DNA from 3 places in the Salinivibrio sp. IB282 genome. Region 2 is predicted to be linked to each of the others. Evidence: riboswitches for the same ligand, from Rfam matches in the RefSeq annotation. Region 2 holds a riboswitch; each other region holds the start of a gene.
The links. A riboswitch is a leader RNA that binds a small molecule or an ion and turns the genes downstream of it on or off. The one in region 2 is predicted to bind thiamine pyrophosphate.
Positions count from the first base shown of each region.

Region 1: linked by a shared signal. The riboswitch ahead of thiD (bifunctional hydroxymethylpyrimidine kinase/phosphomethylpyrimidine kinase) and the one ahead of thiC (phosphomethylpyrimidine synthase ThiC) in region 2 are both predicted to bind thiamine pyrophosphate.
Region 3: linked by a shared signal. The riboswitch ahead of thiB (thiamine ABC transporter substrate binding subunit) and the one ahead of thiC (phosphomethylpyrimidine synthase ThiC) in region 2 are both predicted to bind thiamine pyrophosphate.

Region 1 covers NZ_MUET01000008.1:34,541-39,235, forward strand. The annotation lists partial or broken gene BZG14_RS16065 (methyl-accepting chemotaxis protein) at 1-308, opposite strand, end outside; gene BZG14_RS03145 (potassium channel family protein) at 475-1,500, shown strand; gene thiD (bifunctional hydroxymethylpyrimidine kinase/phosphomethylpyrimidine kinase) at 1,614-2,465, opposite strand; TPP riboswitch at 2,528-2,628, opposite strand; gene BZG14_RS03155 (putative bifunctional diguanylate cyclase/phosphodiesterase) at 2,683-4,476, opposite strand; gene BZG14_RS03160 (sensor histidine kinase) at 4,473-4,695, opposite strand, start outside.
Region 2 covers NZ_MUET01000031.1:380-5,507, forward strand. The annotation lists tRNA gene BZG14_RS08140 (tRNA-Asp) at 172-248, shown strand; tRNA gene BZG14_RS08145 (tRNA-Trp) at 513-589, shown strand; gene crcB (fluoride efflux transporter CrcB) at 893-1,273, shown strand; TPP riboswitch at 1,329-1,428, shown strand; gene thiC (phosphomethylpyrimidine synthase ThiC) at 1,522-3,498, shown strand; gene thiE (thiamine phosphate synthase) at 3,495-4,163, shown strand; gene BZG14_RS08165 (HesA/MoeB/ThiF family protein) at 4,147-4,914, shown strand; gene thiS (sulfur carrier protein ThiS) at 4,898-5,095, shown strand; gene BZG14_RS08175 (thiazole synthase) at 5,098-5,128, shown strand, end outside.
Region 3 covers NZ_MUET01000025.1:22,012-28,007, forward strand. The annotation lists gene leuD (3-isopropylmalate dehydratase small subunit) at 1-526, shown strand, start outside; gene BZG14_RS07360 (DUF547 domain-containing protein) at 674-1,465, shown strand; TPP riboswitch at 1,504-1,605, shown strand; gene thiB (thiamine ABC transporter substrate binding subunit) at 1,649-2,644, shown strand; gene thiP (thiamine/thiamine pyrophosphate ABC transporter permease) at 2,650-4,239, shown strand; gene thiQ (thiamine ABC transporter ATP-binding protein) at 4,233-4,955, shown strand; gene BZG14_RS07380 (GGDEF domain-containing protein) at 5,004-5,996, shown strand, end outside.

The DNA.
Region 1 (4,695 bases), on a different contig from region 2:
TTGACTTGCTCGGCGCATGATGCCGCTTGGTGGCTCACTTCGGTCACACGCTCTTTTTCACCGTTAATGGTGTCCGCCAGGGTAGCCAGAGAGGATTGGGTGGCGTTAATCGAATCACCAAAGTGGCATAAGTTGGCGTCGATCGCTTTGCCGGTTTGGCGTTTTTTCGCGACGGTATCCAGCTCTGCCTGCAATGCGCCTTTCTCTGTATTCAGCGCGTCGATGGTATGATTAATCTGCTCAATTTTTTGCTGTAGAGCGACTTGTTTTTGCTGTTCTTGTTCAAGTTGACGACGGGATATAAACACGCTGACTCCTAATTAAGCTTTTTATAATATTTTAACGCTTAATATTGGTTTTGTATGATAAACGGAGCGAAATGTGATCCATTTTACGCCAATCATTTGATTTACACTGTAAACCGATAATAATTCCCGCCATACTGACGTCTCTGCGGCGAATGAGCGAAACATTATGACCTTTTGGTTGCTTTTTAAACGTTGGATTATCAGTCACTTCGCCCATTTAAATGGGCGTATTTTGGGCTTGGTGGTCCTTGCTTACGGCATCATCGGCTGGCTGCTTTTGTACTGGGCGGGCGAAACCGAGATGACCCAGTCACTCGGTCGCTATATTTATTACTTAATGGTCACCGCGTCCACCGTTGGCTATGGCGACTATTCGCCAGCGACAGAAGCAGGACAGTGGATTACCGCCTTTTGGATTATTCCCGGCGGGCTGGGGTTATTTGCGGTGGTGATTGGGCATGTAACCAGTGCGTTGGTCGATTATTGGCGACGTGGATTACAAGGAAAACGGAGTCTTACAGTGAAAAATCATATTTTGGTGTTAGGGTGGAATGGTCAACGCACTATCCAGCTTATTCGCCTACTGCAAAGCGGTGTGCATGGCGATCGTCCTATTGTGCTTTGTGTGCGTCCCGAAATGGAAAACCCGCTCCCTGGCGAGGTGGAATTTGTGCGCGTCACCAGCTTTACCGACGCCGAGGGCATTGCCCGTGCGGGGATTGATAGTGCCGCGAGCATTATTATCGATAACCCTGAAGACGATATTACCCTGTCAGCGGCCTTGTTTTGCGCACACAAAAACCCCTCAGCGCATCTGCTCGCCTACTTTCAAGATGATGCACTCAGCCAAATACTCAAACAACACTATCCACACGCCGAGTGTGTACCGTCTGTTTCCGTGGAAATGCTGGCAAAAGCGGCGGTAGATCCCGGTTCAAGTCAGTTGCATCATGAGCTTTTAAGCACGTCACAAGGGATGACGCAGTATTGCGCGCGTTACCCCACCGATGCGAGCGCCACGGATGTGGGCACCCTGTTCAACCAATTAAAGCACGAATACGATGCGACATTAATTGGTCTCGATAAAGGTGAAGGCATTACCCTTAACCCCAACCTTGCAACAGACGTCGCCCCCGGCGATCGCGTATTCTATATTGCAGCCGAGCGTTTACCGCATTGGTCAGCGGCATGATTCGGGTACCATTCATCACACGCGACGCTGGCTGTTAGCCTTTCCCGAACAGTCCGCCGCTTCACCTTAGGAGCGGCGGACTCGCTTTAGATGCCCTATTGGTGAAAAACCGTCTATTCGACCGAGGCTTCTTTTACATCGGGTTGACGCGCCTCAACGGGGTAAGCGTAAAAATGATGTACAGGCCCCGCGCCTCTTCCCACCTTTAACTGCTGGCTATGCGCTAAGGCGTCGGTGAGATAACGCTTAGCCGCTCGCCCGGCCTCGATAGGTGTCATCCCTTGGGCGTAAAACGAGGCGATTGCGGCAGACAGTGAACAGCCTGTGCCATGGGTGTTAGGCGTTTCAACGCGACGTGCACTCAGGGTTTGGCACGTATCTCGGCTAATCCATACATCCACGCTTTCAGGAACGTGATGTAAATGGCCACCTTTGAGCATCACGTACGGACATCCGAGCTTGCGCAGTGCCGGCACTAAGGCGTACATCTCCTCGGTGGTTGTCGGAACAGGACACCCAGTTAAACGTGCGGCTTCTGGCAAGTTGGGGGTTAAAATGGTCGCGCGCGGGATCAATGTATTGATCAGTGCATCCATGGCGTCATCATCTAATAACGGATCGCCGCTGGTGGCGATCATGACCGGATCGAGCACGACCGGTAAGTGCGGGGAGCGCGCGAGCACAGCGGCTACTTCGCGAATAATCGCTTGGTTGGCGAGCATGCCGATTTTCACGGCACGTACTGGCATATCGTACAACACCGCATCCAATTGGGCGCGGACAAAACCAGGATCAACCGCCGAGACGGCCTCAACGCCACAGGTGTTTTGCGCGGTTAATGCGGTGATCACCGAGCACGCATAACCGCCGGTAGCTGAAATCGCTTTAATATCGGCTTGAATGCCGGCACCGCCACCGCTGTCTGAGCCGGCGATGGTAAGAATTACAGGTGGAGATAGGTTCATATTGGCCCCTTAATCATGAGGGGCGGAAGGAGACAAAACCACGCACGATGGCGCGACCTTGTGTGCTGAGCACGTCAGTTCCCTCCGCCAGTGCTAACTGGATCAGGTTCTACGGGTCCTGCTTTCGCAGTCTCAGCAATTGCTTGCTCCCCGACTAACACGGTCAGAATATAAACCTTACGGATAAAGCGCAAGGTTGAGGGTGCTAATTGCGCGTTTAGGCCATCTCATTATTATTGCTGGTTGCGTTGCTATTGATCGTCGCGTTGCTATTAATGGTCGCGTTGCCTTGGTTGGCGGTTTTAAGCAGTTGTTCAAATCCTTCTTGAATTAGCGGCCGTGCGTATAAAAAGCCCTGCACTTGGTCGCAGCCAATGGTTTGTAGCACATACTGCTGGTCCTCTTTTTCGACGCCCTCGGCGACCACACCATGACCAAAACCATGGGCTAAATCAATCACGCTACCCACCAAGTGCTTATCACTGGCGTTGGTAGCCAAGTCGTGGATAAAGCTGCGATCAAGTTTGACCCAATCGACCGGTAACTGTTTAAGGTAACTGAGTGAGCTATAGCCGGTGCCAAAGTCATCGAGGGCAATATGCATGCCTGCATCTCGCAATTGTTGTAGCTCTTTCAGTGCCACCGACATGTGCTGGATCAGTGCTGATTCTGTGACCTCTAATTGAATCAGATGCAAAGGGACATCAACTGCCTGGCACCGAGCTAAGACGCTGTCAGCAAAGCCGGGGCGAAACTGCTGGGCAGAAACATTGACTGACAGGTGGAAGCTATCGTTGATCAGTTTATTTTTTCGCCAACATTCAACCGCGGCTAAGGCCATCACCAGTACGTGGTCGCCCAGTTGGATCATATCTGCGCTGCGTTCGGCGATGGGGATAAATTCCGCCGGACTGATGGCCCCAAGGGTCGGATGCTGCCAACGCAACAGCGCTTCCGCGCCTATCATCAAACCGCCGTCTAATCGCCATTTGGGTTGATACACCAGTGATAATTGTCCGCTTTGCAGTGCTGGCCCTAATTCGGTGCGAATCAAATGCGCGCGCTGAGCTTGGCTATCAAGCTCAGGCTGATATTCGCCGATAAGTTGGTCATCCGTCGGAATCGCTAAAATGGCTTGACGAAACAGTTGCGCCACATCTTGTGTCTCATGCTCCGTGCGGCTGATACCAATGTGGCAACGTAAAAACATTAAACGCCCATCGAGCGTGTGGTGTCCGCTGATCAACCGATTGATGCGCGCGGCTTTTTCTACGGCATGGTTATCGTGTTCTTCAATCAGCATCACCAGTCGTGTGCTATCCCAAACGCCAATGCGATGTGGGCGCGCCACTGTACTATTGGCTAGCAGATTGGCCACTTGTTTGTATAGTGCCTCTGTCATTAAATGGCCTTGGTGTTTGGTCACCGCTTCCATGCCATCTAAGGCAATCATCATCACAGTCACCGGCCCTTTGCTCAGCTGGCGCTCAGCGGCATCTAATAATGCGCGACGATTTGGTAGCCCGGTTAACGGATGGGTCAAAGACAGCGCGCGTAAAGCCGCCGTTTGTTTGTTAACCAGCATTTGCAGCCGTGCCGCTTGATCGCGCTCTTTACGGGTTTTCAATTGCAGATGCAAAAGGTTTTGAATCCGTTGCAACACCTCATCGTGATCAAAGGGTTTGCTGATGTAATCAATCGCGCCACGGCATAACGCTTGGTTACGCAAATTCAGGTCATTATCTGCGGTGAGTACCATCACGGGCGGGCAATGCTCATCTAAAGCGTCATTAAGATCATCCAGCACCAGTAAGCCAGAGCGCTGCGGCATCCGCATATCGAGTAAAATCAGGTCGGGAACGGGGGAGAGAGCATCGGTGACAAGGCGAGGATCGGTGAGCCCATTCAGCTGTTGATAACCGGCTTGCTTGAGCATGGTAGACAGTAAGTGAATGTTTTCCGGTCGATCATCAATGATCAGTATATGTGCTTGTGACGGATCCTTTATCATAGCCTCTCCTCTAATAATAATTGTATGGCCTCAGCCAAGTCCGCTGACGAGAGCGGCAACGATAAACGTTGTAATGTCGGTTTGTTATGTGGTTCGTCGCATGGGTTGTCAGTCAGAACAATGAGTGGTTTGTCGCCAAATTGTGCTTGTATTTGTTCGGACGTTGCCGCAACGCTATCAGCCGCTATAATGACTAACGATGGCGGAGACGCGAGCGCA
Region 2 (5,128 bases):
ATTTTGATATCTGCGATGCTCATGTATTGGCATACACTGCGCGTCTCGATTCAAAATCCTCATCGCATCAAACAAGATAACCTAATTAGAGCTTATTGTTAGGCTTTAGTTAGCAAAAATTTAAGCATCAAAGCAGATATGCGTAAGACTTTGATGAGACAGAATTGGTGCGGAGTGGTAGTTCAGTTGGTTAGAATACCGGCCTGTCACGCCGGGGGTCGCGGGTTCGAGTCCCGTCCACTCCGCCACTACTTAGAAGCCCTAGCTGAAAAGCTGGGGTTTTTTGTTGTTGGTCAGGTTCGCCCTGCGGGCGAATGAGTTCCGCAGGATGGCCTGCCCATTGCCCGCAACCCCGGCCCTCCGCCACTATTTAGAAACCCTGCTAAATTTAGTAGGGTTTTTTGTTATTGGGTCGTTGGGACGATTTGCTTTATAAATAAGCGATTAAACGTCTGAAGAGTAATTGGTGGTGGTAATTTGTCGCGGGATCGCTACAATAGGCACCTATCTACAGGGGTATAGCTCCAATTGGCAGAGCAGCGGATTCCAAATCCGCGTGTTGGGGGTTCGAATCCCTCTACCCCTGCCAAACATCAAAGCATCGACATTGTCGGTGCTTTTTTTGTATGTGAATCATCAAGCTTCTCGTAATCCGATAAGAGATAGATGAGAACATGCAAACGACAAAAAAGGCGTGTTGGGGGCTGGGACGCCAGCCCGGTCGAATCCCTCTACCCCTGCCAAATATTAAAGCATCGACATTGCCGGTGCTTTTTTTGTATGTGAATCATTAAGCTTCTAGCAACTCTGACCCTCTTCCCTTTTTCTCCCTCCTGTTTCTTGTTCACATGTCGCGGTATGATGACTTTTTACCAATCGAAAGGAGCACCCAGTGGTAAGCATATTGTGGGTAGGGCTTGGCGGCGCATTAGGGGCGTCTTCGCGTTTTTTAGTTTCAGAGTGGAGCGTCGCGGTGTTTGGTCGAGGATTCCCGTACGGCACCCTAATGGTTAATGTGCTGGGCTCATTAGCGATGGGGGTCTTTTTAGCGGCGATGAGCCAAGAGCTGATTGCCCCAGTGCCTTGGCGTCAACTGATTGCGATTGGCTTTTTAGGGGCTTTTACCACCTTCTCGACGTTCTCTGTCGATACCTTGATGCTGTTCCAACATGGGGAAACGGTGAAAGCCTTGCTAAATGTTGGTTTGAATCTCGCCTTATGCCTCGGAGCGGCAGCGATGGGGGCTTGGCTGTTGGGACGTATTACCGGGTAATAGAAAACATCGCGTACGTCGCTTGTTGTTGCGGCGGTGATTTCTTATACTGGCGTTGAACTTGTCGGAGTGCCAATTGGCTGAGACCACATAAAGTGGGATCCGTTGAACCTGATCTGGTTAGGACCAGCGAAGGGAACAAGAGATGCATCAGATCACAGACGCAACCCGTCTGCCAGTTTGCTCACATCTCAATTCAGCGTTTTCCGGCAAGCATTAATTCCCATAATGAACACCGGAGTAATGCTATGTCGACCCGTAAACAGGCCCGTCTTGAGGCCAAATCTTTTATCGATTCCCTCTCTGCGCAAACCTACCCCAACTCGGAAAAAGTCTATGTCGAGGGATCGCGACCCGATATTCGCGTCGGGATGCGAGAAATCCACCTTTCTCCGACCTTTGTGGGTGGGAGTAAAGACAATCCGCAGTACGAGGCCAATGAATCCATTCGGGTTTATGACACATCAGGGCCTTATACCGACCCACAGAGTGCTATCGATATTTACCAAGGCTTAGCACCAGTGCGCAAAGCCTGGATTGATGAGCGTGCCGATACAGAGTTTCTTGATGCAGTGAGCTCAGATTATGCGCAGACCCGCCTCAGTGATGAAACCTTGGATGACCTTCGCTTTAAAGCCTTACCATCTATCCGCCGCGCCAAACCTAATCAGTGTGTGACTCAACTGCATTACGCACGCCAAGGCATTATCACCCCAGAGATGGAATTTATCGCGATCCGGGAAAATATGGGTCGCCAGCAGTATCGTGAAGAGCAACTAAACCGCCAGCACCCAGGGGAAAGCTTTGGCGCGCATTTACCCTCAAACATTACTCCTGAATTTGTGCGCCAAGAAGTTGCTGAAGGGCGTGCGATTATTCCGGCCAACATTAACCACCCAGAAGCGGAGCCGATGATCATTGGGCGTAACTTTCTAGTGAAAGTGAATGCCAATATTGGTAACTCGGCGGTGAGCTCCTCCATTGAAGAAGAAACCGAAAAGTTGGTGTGGGCGACCCGTTGGGGAGCGGATACGGTGATGGATTTATCGACCGGACGCAATATCCACGAAACCCGCGAGTGGATTTTACGTAATAGCCCAGTCCCGATTGGCACTGTGCCTATGTATCAGGCGCTTGAGAAAGTGAACGGCATTGCCGAAGACCTGACTTGGGAAGTGATGCGCGATACCTTGATAGAGCAAGCCGAGCAAGGGGTGGATTACTTTACCATTCACGCTGGAGTGCGTTTGCACTATGTGCCCATGACCGCCAATCGCGTGACTGGGATTGTCTCGCGTGGTGGGTCGATTATCGCCAAATGGTGCTTGGCGCATCATCAAGAAAGCTTCCTCTATACCCATTTTCGCGAAATCTGCGAAATTTGTGCCGCCTATGATGTATCGCTGTCACTAGGCGATGGGTTGCGTCCCGGCTCAGTGGCTGACGCGAACGACGAAGCGCAATTCAGTGAGCTACGTACCCTGGGCGAGCTCACCAAGGTGGCATGGGAATATGATGTGCAGGTGATGATTGAAGGCCCTGGCCACGTGCCCATGCATATGATCAAAGAGAACATGGACGAGCAGCTCACCCATTGCCATGAAGCGCCTTTCTATACCTTAGGCCCGCTGACTACCGATATCGCGCCGGGTTACGACCACATTACCTCCGGGATTGGTGCGGCGATGATTGGCTGGTTTGGGTGTGCGATGCTTTGCTATGTCACGCCCAAAGAACATCTGGGTCTGCCCAACAAAGAGGATGTTAAAACTGGGCTTATCACCTACAAGTTGTGCGCGCACGCCGCCGACTTAGCTAAAGGACATCCGGGCGCGCAGGTGCGAGATAACGCCATTTCCAAAGCGCGCTTTGAATTCCGCTGGGAAGATCAGTTCAACCTTGCTTTAGATCCGGTGACGGCACGTGCCTATCACGACGAAACGCTCCCTCAAGAGTCGGGCAAGGTCGCACACTTTTGCTCTATGTGTGGGCCAAAATTCTGCTCCATGAAAATCAGCCAAGAAGTCCGAGATTATGCCAAAGAAAATGGCTATGCCGCCGCGGGCGAAGCGATTGATGTCACTATGCTGGAAGACCCGTTAGCAGGCATGCAACAAAAATCGCAAGAATTCCGAGAAAAGGGCAGTGAGCTCTACCTGCAAAAATCTCATCATTCGTCACCACAAGGCGCTGAGGTAAGCGACAGCGATAAGGTGGAGTCATGAGCCTGACCCCGTTTGCATCTATGTCTGAAGGTATAGGCCCATTATATCCGGTGGTAGACGACGTGGATTTGCTCGAACGCTTGCTTTGCTTGGGGGTGAAAACCGTGCAACTGCGTGTGAAGCAGCCGGGACATCCTCAATTGGCGGATTGGGTACAGCGTGCGGTGGCGTTGGGCCGCGCGCACCATGCGCAGGTGTTTATCAACGATCACTGGCAGCTCGCGCTTGAGGCTGGCGCCTATGGCGTTCATCTGGGACAGCAAGACTTACAAGAGGCGGATCTTGACCGGCTCGCACGACAAGGCGTGCGCCTTGGCGTATCGACGCGCAGTCCAGAGCAGCTCGCTGCAGCGATTGCGCTCTCGCCCAGTTATCTTGCCATCGGCCATATTTTTCCCACTACCACCAAACAGCTCGCCGAGCCGCCGCAAGGCATTTCTGCGTTAGCGCAGCAGGTGGCGACTGTGGATTGCCGCTTCCCGACGGTGGCGATTGGCGGTATTGATCTCAACCGAGCCCCTGACGTTTGGCGCACTGGCGTGGACGCCATTGCGGTGGTCCGTGCCGTGACGCAAGCGCCTGATTTAGCGGCGCGCATTGACGCATTTGACCGCTGTCTTAATCCATCAAGACAACAAGGAGGGCGTGATGCTATCGGACAGTGAATACCTGCGTTATAGCCGGCAAATCATGCTGCCAGAAGTTGGAGAGTGCGGGCAGCAGGCACTGAGCAAGGCGCGCGTGTTGATCGTCGGTGCCGGTGGGCTTGGAACCACCGCGGGCCTCTATCTTGCAGGCGCTGGCGTGGGTCAGTTAGCGATTGCTGACTCGGACCACATTGAGCTATCTAACTTGGCGCGTCAGGTGGCGTATCGGGAGGCGCAAATCGGCACCGATAAAGCCGCAGCGCTAGCCGCTAACTTGGTCGCGCTGAATCCACATTGCCAGTGCCGAGCCATCAATGCCTATCTCGAGGGTGAACGTCTGGCGCTTGAAGTGGCGATGGCGGATGTGGTTCTCGATTGCAGTGATAATCTCGCCACTCGCCATGCGGTTAACCAAGCCTGTGTAGAGGCTGGCACGCCGTTGGTGAGCGCGGCCGCGATTGGCTGGCAAGGCCAGTTATTGGTTTATCAACCGCATAGCGCATGTTATGCGTGCGCCTTTGCGGACGTGACGCCCTCTGAACCCACAAGCTGCGCTGAAGCTGGGGTAATGGGACCTGTGGTCGGCATGATGGCCACTGCGCAAGCGCTTGAAGGGATAAAATTATTATTAGGGCAGGCGGTCGGTACCAATCGCTTGTCACGACTGGATGGACAAACCATGACATGGCAGCACTTTTCGCTGCCTGTTCATCCGCACTGTGCGGTTTGTCAGCCAACGCGGGAGGTAAGTGATGCAGTTAATCATTAATGACGCACCCACAGAGGTCAATGCCACGACCGTCACGCAATTGATTGAGGAGATGAAGGTGCCGGCCGAATCAGTCGCGGTCGCGCTAAATCAGACCATTATTGCGCGCGATGCTTGGTCATCCACGTCACTTGCCGCTGGCGATAGCTTGGCGGTCTTTCAAGCGATTGCCGGAGGATAATTATGTTAACCATTGCGGATACGACGTTTTCAT
Region 3 (5,996 bases), on a different contig from region 2:
CAAACAGTTTTTGCAAAAAGTCACCCGTACTGGCTTTGGTCAGCACCTGTTTTACGATTGGCGCTTTTTAGACGATGCGGGCAAGCAACCGAACCCCGAGTTTGTGCTTAACCAAGCGCGCTACCAAGAGGCAAGCGTGCTACTCACCCGCGAGAATTTTGGCTGTGGCTCGTCACGCGAACATGCCCCCTGGGCGCTGGATGATTACGGCTTTAAAGTGATTATCGCCCCCAGTTTTGCCGATATTTTCTATGGCAACTGTATCAACAACCAAATGGTACCGGTGACCCTTGAAGAAGCCCAAATCGATGCTTTATTTGCGTATGTAGCCGAAAATGAAGGCGCGACGGTAACCCTGGATTTGCCCGCCCAAACCATTCGAGCCGGTGAGCACTGCTTTAGCTTCCAAATGGATGATTTTCGTCGTCATTGCCTGTTGGAAGGCTTAGATAGCATTGGCCTCACCCTACAGCACGATGCTGAGATCTCGCGCTTTGAGCAGCGCATCCCGGACTTTTTGTCATAAATCCCCGCTTTAGCCCACTTCACCAATAAGCGCGATCCTCGCCGCGCTTATTGGTCAAGCCCCACTTTTTTCCATTCACCATGAAACCAACAACGCATTTGCTTGGTCTAGTCTGAAAATAAGGCTTGCTGAAAATAAGGACGGGCAATGCAAAAACGTTTGATACTTCTATTCTGTATGGTTTTTCCGCTGTTTAGCCAAGCGGCCCCCAAAGCAGAGTATTGGGCGATGTGGGATGCCCATAACCCTGACAGCCAGGCAACCTTCACTCATCACACTTGGCAAGTATTGCTCGATAAGTATTTGCAGGCTCAAGGGCAGCAAACCTTATTTAACTATGCGGCGGTCACCGACGCTGACAAGAAAGCCCTCGATCATTATATCCGCATGCTCACCGCGCGCGACCCGCGCACCCTGACCAAAAACGAACAATACGCGTATTGGGTCAACCTTTACAATGCGGTCACCGTAAAACTGATTATCGCCGAGTACCCGGTCAGTTCCATCACCAAGCTCGGTGGATTATTTAGCTTTGGCCCATGGGATGATGAGGTGGTCACGGTGGCAGGTGAACCCCTTACCTTGAATGATATTGAGCACCGCATTCTACGCCCACTATGGCAAGATCCGCGTACCCACTATGCGGTTAACTGTGCCAGTTTGGGTTGTCCAAACCTGCAACCTAAGGCCTTCCAAGCAAACGCGCTTGAGGCACAGCTCGAACAAGCGGCCTATCGTTTTATTAATAGCGACAAAGGGGTAAGTCAGCAAGGCGATCAGTGGCAGCTTTCTTCTATCTATGAGTGGTTTGAGGCTGATTTTGGTGGCGATAAGCAAGGCGTGATCGCTCACATAAACCAGTATCGCGATATTCCATTGCCACAAGAGGCAACATTGGAATACGACTACAACTGGGACCTTAACCAACTCGCTGACTAAAAGGCTTGGTTAACTCTAAGCCAATCAGTACAATGGCTTGGTACTCATTGGGGAGCCTCATGGCTGAGATTGCGCACTGCGCTAGACCCATCGAACCTGATCCAGCTAACACTGGCGTAGGGATTGAGACTTGATGTTGCCATCAACTTGCCTCAACACCCACGCCCAACTTAGGAGCGTGCTGTGAAAGTTTTTACCTCTGTTCTCACTCTGATTTCTCTGTCGCTGTTATCACTCAGTGCCCGCGCCGTGGACCCACTCACCGTGTATACCTATGACTCCTTTATCGCCGAATGGGGCGCAGGGCCCAAAATCAAAGCCGAATTTGAAAAACAGTGCGATTGCCAACTGGAATTCGTGTCTCTCGATGATGGCGCCGCTTTGCTCAATCGCCTACGCATTGAAGGGGAAACCACCCAAGCCGATATCGTACTCGGGATGGATACCAATTTAATGAAAGAAGCAGAGCGCAGCGGCATTGTCGCTGAGCATGCGGTCAATACTGAGCGCCTGCAAGTGCCTGGCGGGTGGGACAACAACTACTTTATCCCTTACGATTACGGCTATTTTGCCTTTGTGTATGACACTACCCGCTTGCTCGATCCGCCCAAAAGCCTCAAAGCCTTGATTGAAGAGCGCGACGATATCAGTGTGATTTACCAAGATCCGCGCGTCTCAACCGTCGGCCAAGGCTTAATGCTCTGGATCCAAAAAGTGTATGGCGATGATAACCAACAAGCATGGCGCGAACTGGCTGACAACACCATTACCGTGACCAAAGGCTGGACCGAGGCGTACAACATGTTCCTTAACAAAGAAGCCGACATGGTGCTTTCTTACACCACTTCACCGGCCTATCACCGGGTTGCCGATGAGGACGACCGCTTTGCCGCTGCCATGTTTGAAGAAGGCCACTACATGCAAATCGAAGTGGTGGCAAAATCAGCCTACACGGATCAACCGGAACGTGCAGACGCGTTTTTACAATTTATGCTCAGTGATGCAGCTCAGTCTGTGCTCCCAACCACGCAGTGGATGTATCCGGTAACCGATGTCAACCTGCCTGATGCCTTCTACACCTTAGACAAGCCGGAGGAAAGCCTGCTATATCAGCCTGATGAAGTGATGGGCAATCGCCAGCAATGGGTGCGTGACTGGCAAACCGCGCTGGTTGAATAGCCAAGATGCTCAACCCTTCTCGAACCTGGCCGGGCAGTATGGCGGCCAGCTTAGTCGTGGTTTTGATTGGCAGCGCACTCTGGGCGCTGTTCTCTCACAGCCACGACCTAGTGCTCACCGCGTTGTGGCAAGATACCTACCTGCGCCATGTCACCTACTTTAGCTTTAAGCAGGCGACCTTATCTGTGATGCTCAGCGTTGGGCTTGCGATACCCGTCGCCCACGCCCTGTATCGCCGGCAGTTTCCAGCCAAGGCATGGCTGCTTAAGCTATTTGCCATGACCTTGGTGCTACCGGTATTGGTGGGGGTATTTGGACTGGTTGCCATCTATGGCCGCAGCGGCTGGATTGCGCAAGCCTTCGCGCACTTTGATGCGACGATGCCGTTTTCTATTTATGGTTTAAGTGGCATTTTGCTCGCGCATGTGTTTTTTAATCTGCCATTTTCCGCCCAACTCATGGTGCAAGCGTTAGAGGGGATCCCCGCTGATCAACGTCGTCTTGCTACCCAGCTAGGGCTGAAAGGCTGGCAGCGCTTTAAGCATTTAGAATGGCCGTATTTACGCCAAAGCTTGCCTCATATCGTCGGGCTGGTGTTTATGTTGTGCTTTACCAGCTTCGCCACCGTGATGGCACTGGGCGGTGGGCCGAAAGCCACCACAATAGAGCTGGCCATTTACCAAGCCATTCATTTTGATTTCGATTTACAAACGGGTGCTGTCCTTGCGCTTTGGCAAATGCTGTTATGTGGCGCCATCGCATTTACCGTGCAAACTTTGACGCGCCCGCTGCCGAGTACGCCCAGTGAAGTGCTGCCTCTTCCCGCCTCTTTGGATAGCCGAGCCGCCAAATGCTGGGACAGTTTATGGATTGGCCTCGTTTTGCTACTGGTGTTACCGCCACTGGGCGTGGTGATTGCACGTGGGCTCAACCCCAGCGCATTAGCAGTACTCGGCGATGGCGCACTGTGGCAGGCGACACTGCACTCCCTCGCCATTGCCTCAGGGGCAACCAGCTTTGCCTTTGTGCTTGCAGCCGCAGTGATCCTCGCTAGCCGCCACTGGCGCTTACACGGACGCAAAAAACAGGCGGATGGGATAGAAACGCTAGGAGCCATTATCCTGGTGGTCCCGAGCATCGTGCTCAGCACCGGGCTTTTTTTGCTGTTTCGCCAGTTTAGCGACGTATTCAGTTTAGCGCTGTGGCTAGTGATGGCGGTGAACGCCCTGATGGCGCTGCCTTATCTCATAAAAGTATTAAGTGCCCCCGCGTTTCAGGTTGCCCAGTCTTACCATAATCTGTGCGCCACCTTAGGCGTAAGAGGCATCACGCGTTTACGTCTGATCGAATGGGACTGTTTACGTGCACCGATTGCACGCGGTGTCGCGGTGAGTTTTGTGTTATCGATGGGTGATCTCAGTGCGATAGCCCTATTTGGCAGCCAAAACTTTCAAACCCTGCCCCTGTATTTATTTCGCTTAATGGGCAGTTACCAAATGGAAGCCGGTGCTGCTGCAGCGATGCTGTTACTGCTCACCAGCTTGGGATGTTATGCCCTGCTTACGCGCCTTATCCAATGGAGACACGCATGTTAACGCTTTCCAATGTCCATTACCGTTACCAGCAAGATTGGATGATCTTTGATGCCAAGATAGCGCCGGGGGAGATTGTGGCTGTGCTCGGCCCAAGCGGGGCGGGAAAGAGCACATTGTTATCCTTGATTGCCGGGCTGATCGCGCCAGATAGTGGCGAGATCACCATTGATGGCAAGCCCGTCACCACGACGCCCGCCCACCAGCGACCATTGTCTATCTTGTTTCAAGAGCACAACGTCTTTACTCACTTGTCGGTATTCGACAATATGGCCATTGGCTTGTCGCCATCACTGAAACTCACCGCTTCCCAGCGTGACAGCATTCACCAGGCGGCCCACGCCGTGGGTTTAAATGACTATCTGCCACGTCTGCCCGGTCAACTATCAGGTGGCCAACGCCAACGCATCGCCTTGGGTAGAAGCATCGCACGTAACCAGCCTTTATTGCTGCTCGATGAGCCCTTTTCAGCGCTCGACCCTGCGCTAAAAAAGGATATGCTGGCATTGGTCAAGCGTACCGCCCAAGCACAAGGCACGACGGTGGTAATGGTCACTCACCATCCCGAAGATGCCCAAGCCATTGCCTCTCAGTTTCTTTATCTCGATGAGGGACAAGTTCGTCTTCATCGTCCAATTGAAGCGCTCAATCATCCGCCAGAAATGATGCAAGGTTACATGGGCACCGCTGACGATTCGTTTTGGGTGGCATCCCCCTGATAGGCTTCTATACTAAGGAAAACACGGTAGATTCCAAGGAGGCGTCCTGTGGCCGCCAGCAGTATCCAGATTCTCGACTCGATCGTCGACTTTACCGCTAAAACGGAAGTCGACGCGATTACTAAGAGCTTGCTGACCTCGATTACCGAGCTTACTCCGGTTGGCGAAGTCGTACTGCTTGATTACTGCGATGATATGCAGCCTGCCTTTACCGTACTCGGCACCAACGACAACAGTGCGTTTCAGCAAGAGAATATCCATCAAATTGACGCACTTTTGGCAGAGTGCCTTGCGTCCCAAGCGGTTATTCAACACCACACTCATGATCATGTATTGATTGCCGTTCCCATCTATTATGAGAAAGAAGATGGGGTCAGCAGTATTTTGTGCGGCCGCGCCAAAAGCCTTAGCCAAGATCAACGTGCTTTGGTGGCCGGACTCACGCGCATTTATGAGAACTACCAGCAGATTATTATGGCGAGCGAACGTGACAGCTTTACCAGCTTATTTAATCGTAAAGTCTTATCTAAAAAGCTGGATCTGATATGTGATCGCTTAGCGCAAAGCGAGGCGACGCCAAACAGTGACGCTGACAGCGCTCTCTCACCTTGGGTGTGCATTTTCGATGTCGACCACTTTAAGCAGGTCAATGACAATTTTGGTCATGTGTTTGGTGACGAGGTCATCTTGTTACTGGCTTCACTAATGCGCCAGAGCTTCTCTTCACAAGACTCCTTGTTCCGGTATGGCGGCGATGAATTTGTAGTGCTATTTCAGCCCTGCTCGCGGGCCATGGCCGAACAAAAGGCCAATGCCTTTATTGCCAATGTCAACGCGCGAGACTTTGGTGCCGCCCAAACCGTGACCATTTCCATGGGCGCGACACGGATTGAACATGGACAGCTGAGCACCAGCGTCATCTTAGGCTATGCCGATCAGGCGCTTTATCACGCCAAACAAAATGGCCGTAACCAGGTCGCTTTTTATGATGATTTACTGCAGTCTGGGGTGGTCAAAACCTTTGTCGCCGAGGACGATGTT